Regions from separate parts of the Dickeya lacustris genome, predicted to be linked through region 3. Evidence: predicted binding sites of a transcription regulator. Region 3 holds the regulator's gene; each other region holds the start of a gene.
What was found. Region 3 encodes Fur, which represses iron uptake genes when iron is present. Its sites were predicted from a motif close to ATAATAATGAGAACNACTATCAA; they were not measured.
Positions count from the first base shown of each region.

Region 1 (3,215 bases), 750 kb from region 3:
TCTTGACGATGCCGGGCAGCAGCCTAACCCGGAGTTCGTGCTGAACCTGCCGCGCTACAAAGGAGCCAGTATTCTGCTGGCGCGCGAAAACTTCGGCTGTGGTTCTTCGCGCGAGCACGCGCCGTGGGCATTGACCGACTACGGTTTTAAAGTCGTTATCGCCCCGAGCTTTGCCGATATTTTCTACGGTAACGCGTTTAACAACCAGCTGTTGCCGGTCAAACTGAGCGAGTCGGATATCGATGACTTGTTCAAACTGGTCGCCAGCCATGACGGTATTACCTTCACGGTGGACCTGGAGGCACAGCAGGTGAACGCGGGCGAGAAGACCTATGCGTTTGAAATAGACAGCTTCCGCCGCCACTGCATGATAAACGGTCTGGACAGCATCGGCCTGACGCTGCAACACGATGCCGCCATCGCCCGTTACGAAGAACAGCAACCGGCGTTTCTGCGTTAGTTTGGCTCTGTGGGCTTTTGGCTTACAGACAAAACGACTTAAGCGCAGGCAAAGCGATTTCAGGCATCCAAACTGTGCTGAGGTGGACGACTTCGCCGGGTGAGCCGCATGGATGCGGCGAAAGCCCGTGCCGCGTATGGAACGCGTCACGGGCGGCCCGAACAGCGAAGGCGAACGCCGAAGGTACCGCGTTAGCGGCGCAGTTTAGCCTCCAGCCAGTGGTCAAGGAGAGGCGGCGTTTGAGCCTCTCCTTGTCGTGCGTGCGACGGTGCTGCAAAGGGAGAATCGACGTTATCGCGCACGAAACCGCCCACCGGTCTTGCATAAGCTCCTCAAGCAACAAAACACGGCTGTTTGCCAACAAACTCAATGTGAACGCGGGCCACGGCTCCAGTAGGCCATGAAGGTGATGGCATCCTGTGCGACCCCTTTTTCTGCCAGCAGATAGCGACGCAATGCTTTCACCGCAGAGGATTCCGCTGCAACCCAGCCAAAGAATTGACCTTGCTGGGTGCTGGCCGGTTGCCAGACTTTTTCCCCCTCAGCGATATCCTCAACCGTTACCGGGTGTGATACGGCTTGCGCTACCGGGCATGACCAATGCCGCGCCGCTTCCAGCAAACGCTCGCCATAAGTTGCGCCCGTGCCTTCGCGCGGCAGCCACACCACCTCGGCAAACGGCAACGTGCGATAGTCATCGGTGCAATCCGCCTGTAACGGTACTTCGATGAACGCCTGCACTTGCGGCGGGTTATCCTGCTGCGCCAGTTGCTCAAGAATACTCTTGATGGCCGGTAGCGCGGTTTCATCGCCCATCAATAACACCTGCCGGGTGTGCGCGGACTGCACCCACTCATAGCCGCCGTTATCACCGGCATAATCCCCACGCGGCGCGACCACCTGCAAACGTGCGCCGGGCTCGGCACCAAGCGCCCACGTGGAAGCCGGGCCTTCGGTGCCGTGCGCGACAAACTCTACCGTCATCTCGCCGCGCTCGGTATCCAGCGCACGCAGCGTATAGGTGCGCGCAATCGGTCGCTGTGCCTTGGGCAGCGCCTGCGCCAGCTTGTACCACTCGCCTGTCGGCGGCAGGCTTGACGGCGTGCCATCTTCCGCAGGCAACAGCACTTTGATGCGCTGATCCGGCGCACAGAGTTTCATTCCTTTTATCGCCTCGCCCTGTAACACACAGGCTATCAGAGACGGCGTCAGCAAGACCTTGTGCGCCAATGTGACATCAAAGACTCTATATTCCTTTACCCCAGCCATAACGCTGCTCACCTTTTGTTACAACGACTGTTACAACGACTGTTACAACGACGTGTTACACCGACTCTGGCCTGAACACAGCAGGCCCGCTACCTGGCACCGTTTTACCAGCAATTAATGGTAATGAGAAGCATTATTGATAAATTTATCGACCTATCGCACGGCGCTGGCCTGTGCCGGATTGCCCGTGAGATCACGGTTTTTACCGCCGCTTTTCGCCTATGCTTGACGTCCAATACTCACGAGATAAGGAGGGCTCATGACACGCATCATCCGGTGTTATCGACAGAATCTCTGTGGCGATTGCCGCCCCTGGTTCAATATCGACCATCGTCTGACCAATGATTTTCCCCGCTCGCTTCATGCCTGAGTCAGCCGCGCGCTGACCTTCCGTTGTTTTGTCCATCTGGCGCATAACCGCCTGATTTTCTTGTATTGACATAACATTCAACTGACGCCACATCCGAAACGTGGTGCCGTTGCGCCCCTGCGGGCGAGAGGAGAGATTGCATGAAACGTATTCCTGAACCTTTTCGTATCAAAATGGTAGAAAACATCCGTATGACCAACCGCGCCGAGCGGGAGAAAGCCTTGCAGGAAGCAGGCTATAACCCGTTTTTGCTGCGTAGCGAGGATGTGTATATCGACCTGCTGACCGACTCCGGCACCGGTGCCATGAGCGACCGCCAGTGGGCCGGGTTGATGATGGGCGATGAAGCCTATGCCGGTTCGCGCAACTACTACCATTTGTGTGAAAAAGTGCAAACCTTGCTGGGCTACCCGTTCACCATTCCCACCCATCAGGGGCGCGGTGCCGAGCAGATTCTGTTCCCCTGCCTGATAGCCAAAAAGCAGCGCGCTGGCGGCGGCAAAAAGCCGGTGTTTATTTCCAATTTCCATTTTGATACCACCGCCGCCCACGTTGAGCTCAACGGCGCGCGCGCCATTAACGTCGTCACGCCGAAAGCCTTTGACACCACCACCTATTACGACTGGAAAGGCGACTTCGACCTCGACCTGTTACAGACGACGATTGAGCAGCATGGCGCAGACAACGTGGTGGCTATCATCACCACCGTCACCTGTAACAGCTCCGGCGGCCAGCCGATTTCAATGGGTAACATGCGTGAGGTGTATCGCATCGCGCAGCAGCACGGCATTCCGGTGGTGATTGACTCTGCCCGGTTTTGTGAAAATGCCTGGTTCATCAAACAGCGTGAAGCCGGTTATGAAAACCGCTCCATCAAAGCGATCGTCCATGAGATGTATCAATATGGCGATATGCTGACCATGTCAGCGAAGAAAGATCCGATGGTGAACATTGGCGGCCTGTGCTGTTTTCGCAGCGACGAAGAGCTGTTCAACGAGGTGCGTATTCGCTGCGTGCCGATGGAAGGCTTCGTCACCTATGGCGGGTTGGCCGGGCGCGACATGGAAGCGCTGGCGATAGGGCTTGAGGAAGGCATGAACGAAGATTACCTGACCT
Region 1 is NZ_CP114280.1:3,203,119-3,206,333, reverse strand. Features, by position in the region: gene leuD (3-isopropylmalate dehydratase small subunit) at 1-460, shown strand, start outside; gene O1Q98_RS14545 (siderophore-interacting protein) at 827-1,729, opposite strand; gene O1Q98_RS14540 (hypothetical protein) at 1,932-2,171, opposite strand; gene tnaA (tryptophanase) at 2,240-3,215, shown strand, end outside.
Region 1: the regulator Fur is predicted to act here: its motif matches at 1,847-1,869, upstream of O1Q98_RS14545 (siderophore-interacting protein).

Region 2 (3,215 bases), 910 kb from region 3:
AAATGCTGTCACCCTATCTTACCTCGACATCGGCAGAGAAGGCTCGTATCCTCGTCGCCAGCTAACGGTTAGCCAATTGAGGATCGATATATGTTGGGCATCAGGCGATTTATGACACGCATTGGATTGAACGGACTGGTTTTACTTGCCGGGGTGATTTGTTCACAGATGGCGTTAGCGCATGCGCATCTGAAAAGCCAGACCCCGGCAGCAGATGCGGCGGTGGAGGCTCCCCTTAGCGCGTTGTCATTAACGTTTTCCGAAAATATTGAGCCTGCGTTTAGTGGCGTCACCCTGGCACTTAATGGCCAGTCGATTCAGACCGGTCATGCCGTGCTGGATAACGAACACAAAAATATCTTGCGGATACCGCTGGATAAAACGCTTGTGAGCGGCAGTTATCAGGTGAATTGGCACGTGCTCTCTGTTGATGGACATAAAACGTCGGGAAGTTACCGGTTTTCTGTCAAATAAATGGCAGCGTTGGCGTTTGGGTATGTTCTATTGCGAGGGCTTTATTTCACCAGTGTGATGTTACTGGCTGGTGTGGGGTGTCTGGCGGGTGGGCTGGCCCCGCTGAGTTACCGCGCAAGGCTGGTTGGCCGGTTGCGAATAGTGACCGGGGTGTGTTGTCTGATTGCTGTTTCCAGCGCGCTGGGCATCTTGTGCTTACAAGTTGGCCTGATGAGTGGCGACGAGGCGAATATTGCCGATATTGCGACATGGCGCGCAATGCTTGGTACGGAATTTGGCCGGGTTTGGCGCTGGCAGCCATTATTGGCGTTGGTGGCCTGTTATGGTGCGTTCCGGCCAAGGGCCAGTCATGCGCGTTGGTTATTGTTGTGTTGTGTCCTGCAACTGCTGGCAACGTCATGGCTGGGCCATGCCGCGATGCAAGAAGGCTGGCCCGCATTTTTTCATGGTATCAATCAGGCATTGCATATATTGGCGGCGGCTTTCTGGTTTGGTGGATTAGCGCCTTTGGCGGTGGTTGTGCGTGATACACATAACCCGGCGTGCCGTGCTTTGGCGATAACAACGCTGATGCGTTTTTCTTATTATGGGCATCTTGCCGTTGCCTTGGTTGTGGTGACGGGGGTTATCAATACCTTGTTAATTCTTGGGTGGCCTATTTCTGCCTCTCTTGTTTATGGCGGCTTGTTGGGGGTGAAGGTGTTGTTAGTGGTGATAATGGTGCTGCTAGCGTTGTTCAATCGCTATTGGGTCGTGCCGCGTTTTCGTGAAGCGCCAGCGCATTCTACCCGCTATTTTTTGTACGTGACATATAGCGAATGGCTGCTAGCGGTAGGGGTGATTGCACTGGTGAGCCTTTTTGCAACCTTATCCCCAATTTAAGTTTTCATTTAATAACGGCTGTTCTCCTAATTCCTCTACAGTAAAATTAACAATGAAAATAATTATCAAATGCACTTATGGTTTTTAGACTTTTAATGAAAAGCATTATCAAAAATAAATGATAATGCTTTGAGTATCTGTGATGTTTTGCTTGTTTTGGTTAATTTTTTGTTTCGATTTTTGGGTGTTAAAGGCATAATGCTGTCCATCATTCACCCGCCAGTAAGAAATAGGGAACCGCCATGTTAAAAAAAGAAATGATTCAAAAGCTGAATGAGCAACTTAATCTGGAGTTTTATTCTGCTAATTTATACCTGCAAATGAGCGCGTGGTGTGGTGACAAAGGCTTTGAAGGGGCATCGGCATTTCTAAAGTCGCATTCGCGTGAAGAGATGGAACACATGCAGCGCCTATTTGATTACCTTGATGATACTGGCAGCTTGCCTGTATTGGGTGCGATAGCCGCTCCGCCGGTTGATTTTGCCTCACTGCAAGATGTTTTCAAACTGACTTATGAGCATGAGCAGCTTATTACATCGAAAATTAATGAACTGGCTCACGCAGCGATAACATTGCAAGACTATTCAACGTTTAATTTCCTGCAATGGTATGTGGCTGAACAACATGAAGAAGAGAAGCTCTTTAAATCGATTCTGGATAAATTGGGTATGGTCAATGCTCAAGAGGGTGGGTTGTTCTTCATTGATCAGGATTTGAAAAAAATGGCGTCAGCTGTCGCGCCATCTGCCTGATAATAGGCTGGCGGCGGATATATTTCCGCCGCATTTCTAATGCCGCATATATTTTCCTGCCACAGTTAATATCGTTACCTTCCCCGCGATGGAATCACCTCAATAAATTTTATTCTATTTCTAATAATAAACTCATGTCTGTATTGATAATAATTCGCACTGGCTCTGTTTTCTCAGTGACGTAATTATTATTGTCTTGATTAAATCCGTATTAATTGTTCTGCCAGCCATAGACGCACTCGGTATATGCAGGCTGATGTGTGATAACACCGGATAATAATGCATTCAAAAATGCAGAACGCGGCTGTTCTGCCTTGGTGTGTTATCAATTTATTCGGAGTCATCATGATGGTGGAATTATTGTGTGTCATTGTTTTTGCGTTGGTAAGTGTGTTGGTCGTCTTACTTTGCCAGCGTTATACCTCACTGGAATTTGTTGCGCATGCGCGGTTGATTTTTAAAACCTGGTCTTTTTGGTTGTGTAATACAGCCGCCTCGCTTGGCGCCATTGCATTAGCATTACCGGATCAGGTATTACAGCTTTGGTCTTCTCTGCCAGCAGAGATTAAGGCCATGCTGCCGCCAAATGTATTGAGTCAAGCCAGTGTGTATTTATTGGTGCTGGGTGTTATCAGCCAGTTTATTCGCCAGCAAAAATTGTCATTATCCTCGGCACCTCATCGTGTGGCCGCAACGCAAAATCAAGATATGACAGATAAGGGTTGATAGCGATGATGCGAGCCCTTCTGTTACTGATAATATTGGCGTGGGGTTCTGTTGCCAGTGCTGCTCCTTCATCTTGCCCTGGAAAGTTTATTTATGATGAACAACCGGACATTGAGTATGACGAGGCACTCTGTTTCGCTGAATTTGCGGTGCTTTACAGCCATCGATATAAAGCACCATTAATTTCAGCTGAACGCCTTACGGTGGAGAAAGTCCGTGCGGCAGAGCAACTGAGGCGGCGAGACACCTTTCATGTTGAATCAACACTGCCGATAGATGTTCGCTCGACGCCAGATGATTATCAACACTCGGGGTATGATCAGGGACACATGACGCCGGCGGGTAATATGCCGGATAGTCACGCGCAGTATGAATCATTCT
Region 2 is NZ_CP114280.1:497,126-500,340, reverse strand. Features, by position in the region: gene copC (copper homeostasis periplasmic binding protein CopC) at 112-474, shown strand; gene copD (copper homeostasis membrane protein CopD) at 475-1,356, shown strand; gene ftnA (non-heme ferritin) at 1,599-2,108, shown strand; gene O1Q98_RS02250 (DUF7940 domain-containing protein) at 2,454-2,834, shown strand; gene O1Q98_RS02245 (DNA/RNA non-specific endonuclease) at 2,840-3,215, shown strand, end outside.
Region 2: the regulator Fur is predicted to act here: its motif matches at 1,403-1,425, upstream of ftnA (non-heme ferritin).

Region 3 (3,215 bases):
ATATCGCGGTACGCTGACGACCGCCGGGAAAAATAGTCCATATCGCGATCGCGGTGTGCAAGAGAACCTGGCGTTGTTTGAAAAAATGCGCGCCGGTGATTTTGCCGAAGGCACTGCTTGCCTGCGCGCCAAAATCGATATGGCCTCACCGTTTATCGTGATGCGTGACCCGGTGTTATACCGCATCAAGTTTGCCGAGCATCACCAGACCGGCAACAAATGGTGCATCTACCCAATGTATGACTTTACCCACTGCATTTCCGATGCGCTGGAAGGGATTACGCATTCATTGTGTACACTGGAATTTCAGGATAACCGCCGCCTGTATGATTGGGTGCTGGATAACATCACGATTCCGGCGCATCCTCGTCAGTATGAGTTTTCTCGCCTGAATCTGGAATACGCGGTGATGTCTAAGCGTAAACTGAATCTGTTGGTGAGCGAGAAAGTCGTCGAAGGGTGGGATGACCCGCGTATGCCGACGATTTCCGGCTTGCGTCGTCGTGGCTATACCGCTGCGTCTATCCGTGAGTTTTGCCGCCGTATCGGTGTGACCAAGCAGGACAACACCGTGGAAATGGCCGCTCTGGAGTCTTGCATTCGCGACGATTTGAATGAGAGCGCCCCACGTGCCATGGCAGTGCTCGACCCCGTCAAGGTGGTGATTGAGAACTTACCTGAAGGGCATGAAGAGTGGCTTGCGATGCCAAATCATCCCAACAACCCAGAGATGGGGACGCGCCAGGTAGCGTTTAGCCGCGAAGTGTATATCGATCGCGCTGATTTCCGTGAAGAAGCCAATAAGCAATACAAACGTCTGGTGCTTGGTAAAGAAGTGCGTCTGCGCAATGCGTATGTCATTAAGGCCGAACGCATTGAGAAAGATGAGCAAGGCGTAATCACGGCTATCTATTGCAGCTATGATTCGCAAACGCTGAGTAAAGATCCGGCAGATGGGCGCAAAGTAAAAGGCGTTATTCACTGGGTGTCGGCGTCGCATGCTGTACCGGCTCAGTTCCGTTTGTACGATCGCTTGTTCAGCGTAGCTAACCCAGGCGCTGCGGACGATTTTCTCTCCACTATCAACCCGGATTCGTTGAAAGTGGTTGAGGGGGTTGTTGAGGCAAGCTTGCGTGAGGCCCCGGTTGAGAAGGCTTATCAATTTGAACGCGAAGGGTATTTCTGCGCCGATCGTCTCTATTCAAGCGCGGATAATCTGGTGTTCAATCGCACGGTAGGTCTGCGTGATAGTTGGGCCGGTTAAAACGTTGCCCGCGATGCGAACTAAAAATAAAACCGCCGAGGCGGTTTTATTTTTTTGTGCAGTAATTCGGCGTACCGTTTGTGTGATTAACGCCCGTCGTGTGCGCTTTCATCTTCACGGCAATCGCCGTTGCTGCAATGGCCGTAAAGATACAAACTGTGGTTGGTCAGTTTGATGCCATATTTTTCGGAAATCTCACGCTGACGAGCTTCAATTGACTCATCACTAAACTCAATGACTCGGCCACAATCCAGACAAATCAGGTGATCATGGTGGTGCTGCTGAGTCAGCTCGAAAACGGATTTGCCGCCTTCAAAGTTGTGGCGGGTAACAATACCTGCATCATCAAACTGATTCAGTACGCGATAAACAGTGGCAAGGCCGATTTCCTCGCCCATATCAATCAGTTTCTTGTATAAATCTTCCGCACTGACGTGGTGGCATTGAGGGTCCTGAAGCACTTCCAGAATTTTCAGTCTCGGAAGCGTTACTTTCAGGCCAGCCTTTTTTAATGCGGTGTTGTTGTCAGTCATGCGGATTTAGTCCTGTTACGTGCTTTATCTGGGAGGCTATAAGCCTGATGTCGTCGGTTGGCTTAAAAAAGGTCACAGCGCATCAATTATAGAACTGTGGCGTTAAAATGAAAACCACCGAACTTTTACAATATAATACTCACCAACTCGCTGTTTTTTGTGTTCTTTGTGGCAAAACGCAGGTTGTATGGCAAGAGAAGTGCAAGGTGCGATACGGCCAAACATGTGGATAGTGTACCTTGCCGGGGAAAAAAGTTAAAAAATTGTACAACTGATTGCGATAGTTTTTATCTATCGCTATTTTGGCATTTGCCTTTTTTACCAATGCCGATAATAACAAACCCGATGATTCAGCGAGTTGTGCCCCACCAACCTCTGCATGCGAATAATTTGTATGCGGGTAAACAGCGGGGCTCTGGGTGACAGTCGCGCAGAGCCCCGTTCTGGCTTAGGCCAGCAATGCTTTCAGGTTCAGTTCTTCGCTGATTTGTTTGACCCACGTGCTAACACGCTCGCCAGTCAATTCCGGCTGACGGTCTTCGTCAATCGCCAGACCGATAAAATGGTTGTCATCGGCCAGACCTTTCGACGCTTCAAAGTAATAGCCCTGCGTTGGCCAGTGACCGACAATCGTCGCGCCGCGCGGTTCGATGATGTCACGGATTGTCCCCATGGCATCGCAGAAGTATTCTGCATAATCTTCCTGGTCGCCACACCCGAAAAGTGCGACCAATTTACCTTCAAAATCAATCTCTTCAAGCGTTGGGAAAAAGTCATCCCAATCACACTGTGCTTCACCGTAATACCAGGTTGGAATGCCCAGCAGCAGGATGTCAAAACGTTCAAGGTCTTCCTTGCTGCTTTTGGCAATATCGTGTAGCTCGGCAACGTCGCTGCCCAGATGCTGCTGGAGAGTTTTGGCAATATTTTCAGTATTGCCTGTGTCACTGCCAAAAAAAATGCCTATGAGAGCCATAGATATAATAACCTCTTGATTCTTAAGGGTATGGTTTCTGCGTTACCCGCTATGCGCTAATCATAGCAGACACACTCTGATGGATAAACGTGTATCTGTAACCACAGAAGCAAATGGCGGAAGTCAGCGATTTGCCTGTTTTTTAACCTTCGCCTTAATGTTTTTTTAATTTTTTTAAAATACCATGGTTGAACTATATAACTGAAAATGTGGATAATTAAAAAAATATATAATTTATATTAGCTTTTAAACGGATATCACGATCTAAATGTTCCTTTGTTTTTGACGATTACAGAACATAGTGCTTCTATGAAATGTAAGTGTGCAGCAATGTTTTTTACAAAACGACGACCATAATAAATTCTGTCAACCCTGTTTGCGTGACGTCTGTTTCGTTGCATCTACCACAACATGTCTTACCCGACCAATAGCTCACGTATGG
Region 3 is NZ_CP114280.1:3,951,659-3,954,873, forward strand. Features, by position in the region: gene glnS (glutamine--tRNA ligase) at 1-1,264, shown strand, start outside; gene fur (ferric iron uptake transcriptional regulator) at 1,351-1,797, opposite strand; gene fldA (flavodoxin FldA) at 2,246-2,773, opposite strand.

Region 4 (3,215 bases), 1.6 Mb from region 3:
TAAGCACCTGAAATGTCAGCCTGTCATCATCAAAGGGATTACATTGATCAACGGGATTAGATTGTTCCTGACTCATGCTTGCTCCTGATTCATGGGGGTTAGGTCGTGTGGCAGGAAAGCCGGGAGGGTGGATGCGCCGTCGTTTAGCAGCCAGCACAGGCCGTCGATCAGCCCGCCGCGCCAGCACAGCGTGTCATGCCCACCGGCGTACTCTCGCCAGTAAAGGCGATGCCCGGCGGCAGACAATGCATGGCGCATCTGTTGGTTAACAAACGCGATATCCGCTTCACGTCGCCCCGCTTCCTGAAAGATAACCAGCGGCCTGGCAGTACGCCCGCCCTGGCGAACCTGATGGATTAATTGCCCCGGCGTCAGTGTGTTACGCTTGGCAAAATCGGTGATAAAGCGCACCTCCGGCCACCAAAATGAGCCGGATTGCGTGAGAATTCGCCCAAACCGCTCAGGCCAGTTCAGCCCGGCATAGAGCGCGGCCAATCCGCCATAGCTTTGTCCAGCCACCACGGTGCGGTCAGGGTCATCGCTAAATGGCGTTATCTGCGCCGCTTGCACTAATAACTCCTGCTGTAACGCCAGCCAAAACTCGGCGCAGCAGGGCAATTCGCGGCTGCGGGTCGGCATGTCGATGGCGTCAATCAACAGCCATACCGCCGGTGGCAGCACACCGGCGGCGGTTTGCGCATCCAACACGGCAAACACCGGTTTTTCCACCGCCCACTTCTGCCCGTCGAGCAATATCGCCAGCGGACGCTGCGCAGGCTCTTGGCTGTTGCCGGTGGTATAGAGCCAGACCCGGCGCTGGTTGCCAAGCCGCTGGCTATGCCAGATAAACGTCGTCAACCGGCTGGTATCCGGCGCGAGCGACTGTGCGTTATCCACCGCCTGCCAGGCCGGTTGCGGCAAGGCGTTGGGCATCTGCGCCAGTGAAAGCTGCGCTCCCCACGGTTGATAGCGGTTCAGCGGGTCAGCTATCGCCGCCTCAGACACGGCACGCCACCATGCCCGTTGCTGCTGCTCACGCTGTTGGGCATCGGCACTGAATCGCGGTGGGCACTGCGCTGCCGACACCGGAATCAGCGAATAGCTACCTCGCCAGTCATGCTCAAGCACCACCGACCAGTACCACACATCTGTGGCGGCCAGACGCGTCAGGCTCTGCGGGTCAATACTGTGGTGATCGGTAACGCCATTGACATCGGCATACACCCGCACGGTCTGGGAGTGCCGCTCATCCCCTTGCGGATCGCGCCAGAAAAAGGTGGCCGTGACCCGGGATGCATCCAACGCTTCCACCAGCGGCGTGCCAAAGACAGCGAGTTGCCGCCACCATGCTTCACTCCCAACCTCGCGGGATGACAGCAGTGCCGCAGTAAAACCTACCGGCAGTACAGCTGATGCCCCCATGCTCTGGCTCATCCTGTTACATCCTTACATTTGTTTAACAAAATTTATGCATTACTTTAAACAATGACAAAAACTCACGTTTATACAAATCATATTGAGAACTATTTACATTTGCAATAAGATGCAGTCCTCGATGTCAGCCAGAGCATATCGGAGTGAGCTCCGACAAAAATCAGTTTTGATAATCATCAACACATTGATTTTAAATTAAACAACTTCAAAACCCAGGATGAAGAGCCCGGCCGACAACGAGGGGATTGGTAACGCATAAAAAATGATGTTTTCTACAGGAGGGGTTCGCTGATGCTACGCACCAGGAAGAAACAATTAATAAAACTAACGTCTTGGCAAAAAAACAGAAACCGTATGCCGGTTGTTTTTGCATCCACATTATCCACATTGTTGCTGGCAACGTCTGCCAATGCAGCGGAAAACAGCGCCAGCAGTGAGACCATGGTGGTGGAAGCACGCTCAGGCGAAAGCACAACTGCGCCAATGAAAGGCATGGTGGCGAAAGAGAGCGCATCCGGTACGAAAACCAGCGCGCCTCTCATCAAAACACCGCAATCGATAACCGTTGTGACGCGTGACCAGATGGATGCCCAGGCGGTTTCTTCCGTTTCCGATGCCCTTAATTACTCCAGCGGGGTCGTCACGAATTATCGCGGTTCATCCAACCGAAACGATGAGGTGATCTCACGCGGCTTTCGCTATGCACCCAAATTTCTTGATGGGTTGAGCTATGGACTAAGTGGGCAAGGTTCGGCGATGGGGAAAATCGACCCGTGGCTGCTTGAGCGCGTTGAACTGGTACATGGCCCGGCCTCCGTCCTGTACGGGCAGGTCAACCCCGGCGGGCTTATCAGCATGACCAGCAAACGCCCCACGGCGGAAGACATCCACAAAGTCCAGTTCAGCACAGGCAACCAGCATCTGGGCGAAGCCGCATTTGATTTTGGTGGCGCACTCAACGATGACAAAACCCTGCTGTACCGCCTGAACGGTATTGGCAGCACCCGTAATGAATTTGTCAATGATTACAAGCAGCAGCGTGTGGCCATCGCCCCAGCGCTGACCTGGCTGCCTAACAGCGATACCAGTTTTACGCTGTTGACCAGCTACCAAAATGACCCCAAAGCGGGGTTCCGCAACTTCTTACCAGCCTACGGGACAGTGTGGGAAACGAAGGCGGGCTATATTCCTTATGATTTGAACGTTAGCGATCCCAGTTACAATCAATCAAAACGGGAACAAGGATCTATCGGCTATAGCCTTGATCACTCTTTCAATGATGTTTTCTCTTTCCAGCAAAATGTTCGCTATTCGCAGTTGCGGGAGAAATATAAATATCTGGTCTACACCACTGGTGGCAATACAACCAACACCACCATTTCGCGCAGACCACAGAAAGAAGAGAATGATATTGGCGAATTCGCTATCGATAACCAGTTGAAAGCTGCGTTTTCTACCGGTTCGGTTAACCATACCGTATTAAGCGGCATGGACTACAAATGGATGACGCTCAACAGGAAATTATGGCTTGACCGCAGCAGTGACTACCCGTTTGATTGGGCAAAGCCAAATTACAATCTCTCCGTCAACGACAGTATGTTGACAACACTGTCTACTGATGAGCGTAAGAAGCTCAATCAGTTCGGGGTCTATATTCAGGATCAGCTCGAATGGGAGCGCTGGAATTTACTGCTATCCGGCCGTCATGACTGGAGCCGCAGTAGCACGAATGACTATACCGAAAAAGCCATCACTGAACGTGACGACGGTAAATTTACCGG
Region 4 is NZ_CP114280.1:1,185,519-1,188,733, reverse strand. Features, by position in the region: gene O1Q98_RS05345 (MbtH family protein) at 1-76, opposite strand, end outside; gene fes (enterochelin esterase) at 73-1,434, opposite strand; gene O1Q98_RS05335 (TonB-dependent siderophore receptor) at 1,726-3,215, shown strand, end outside.
Region 4: the regulator Fur is predicted to act here: its motif matches at 1,511-1,533, upstream of fes (enterochelin esterase).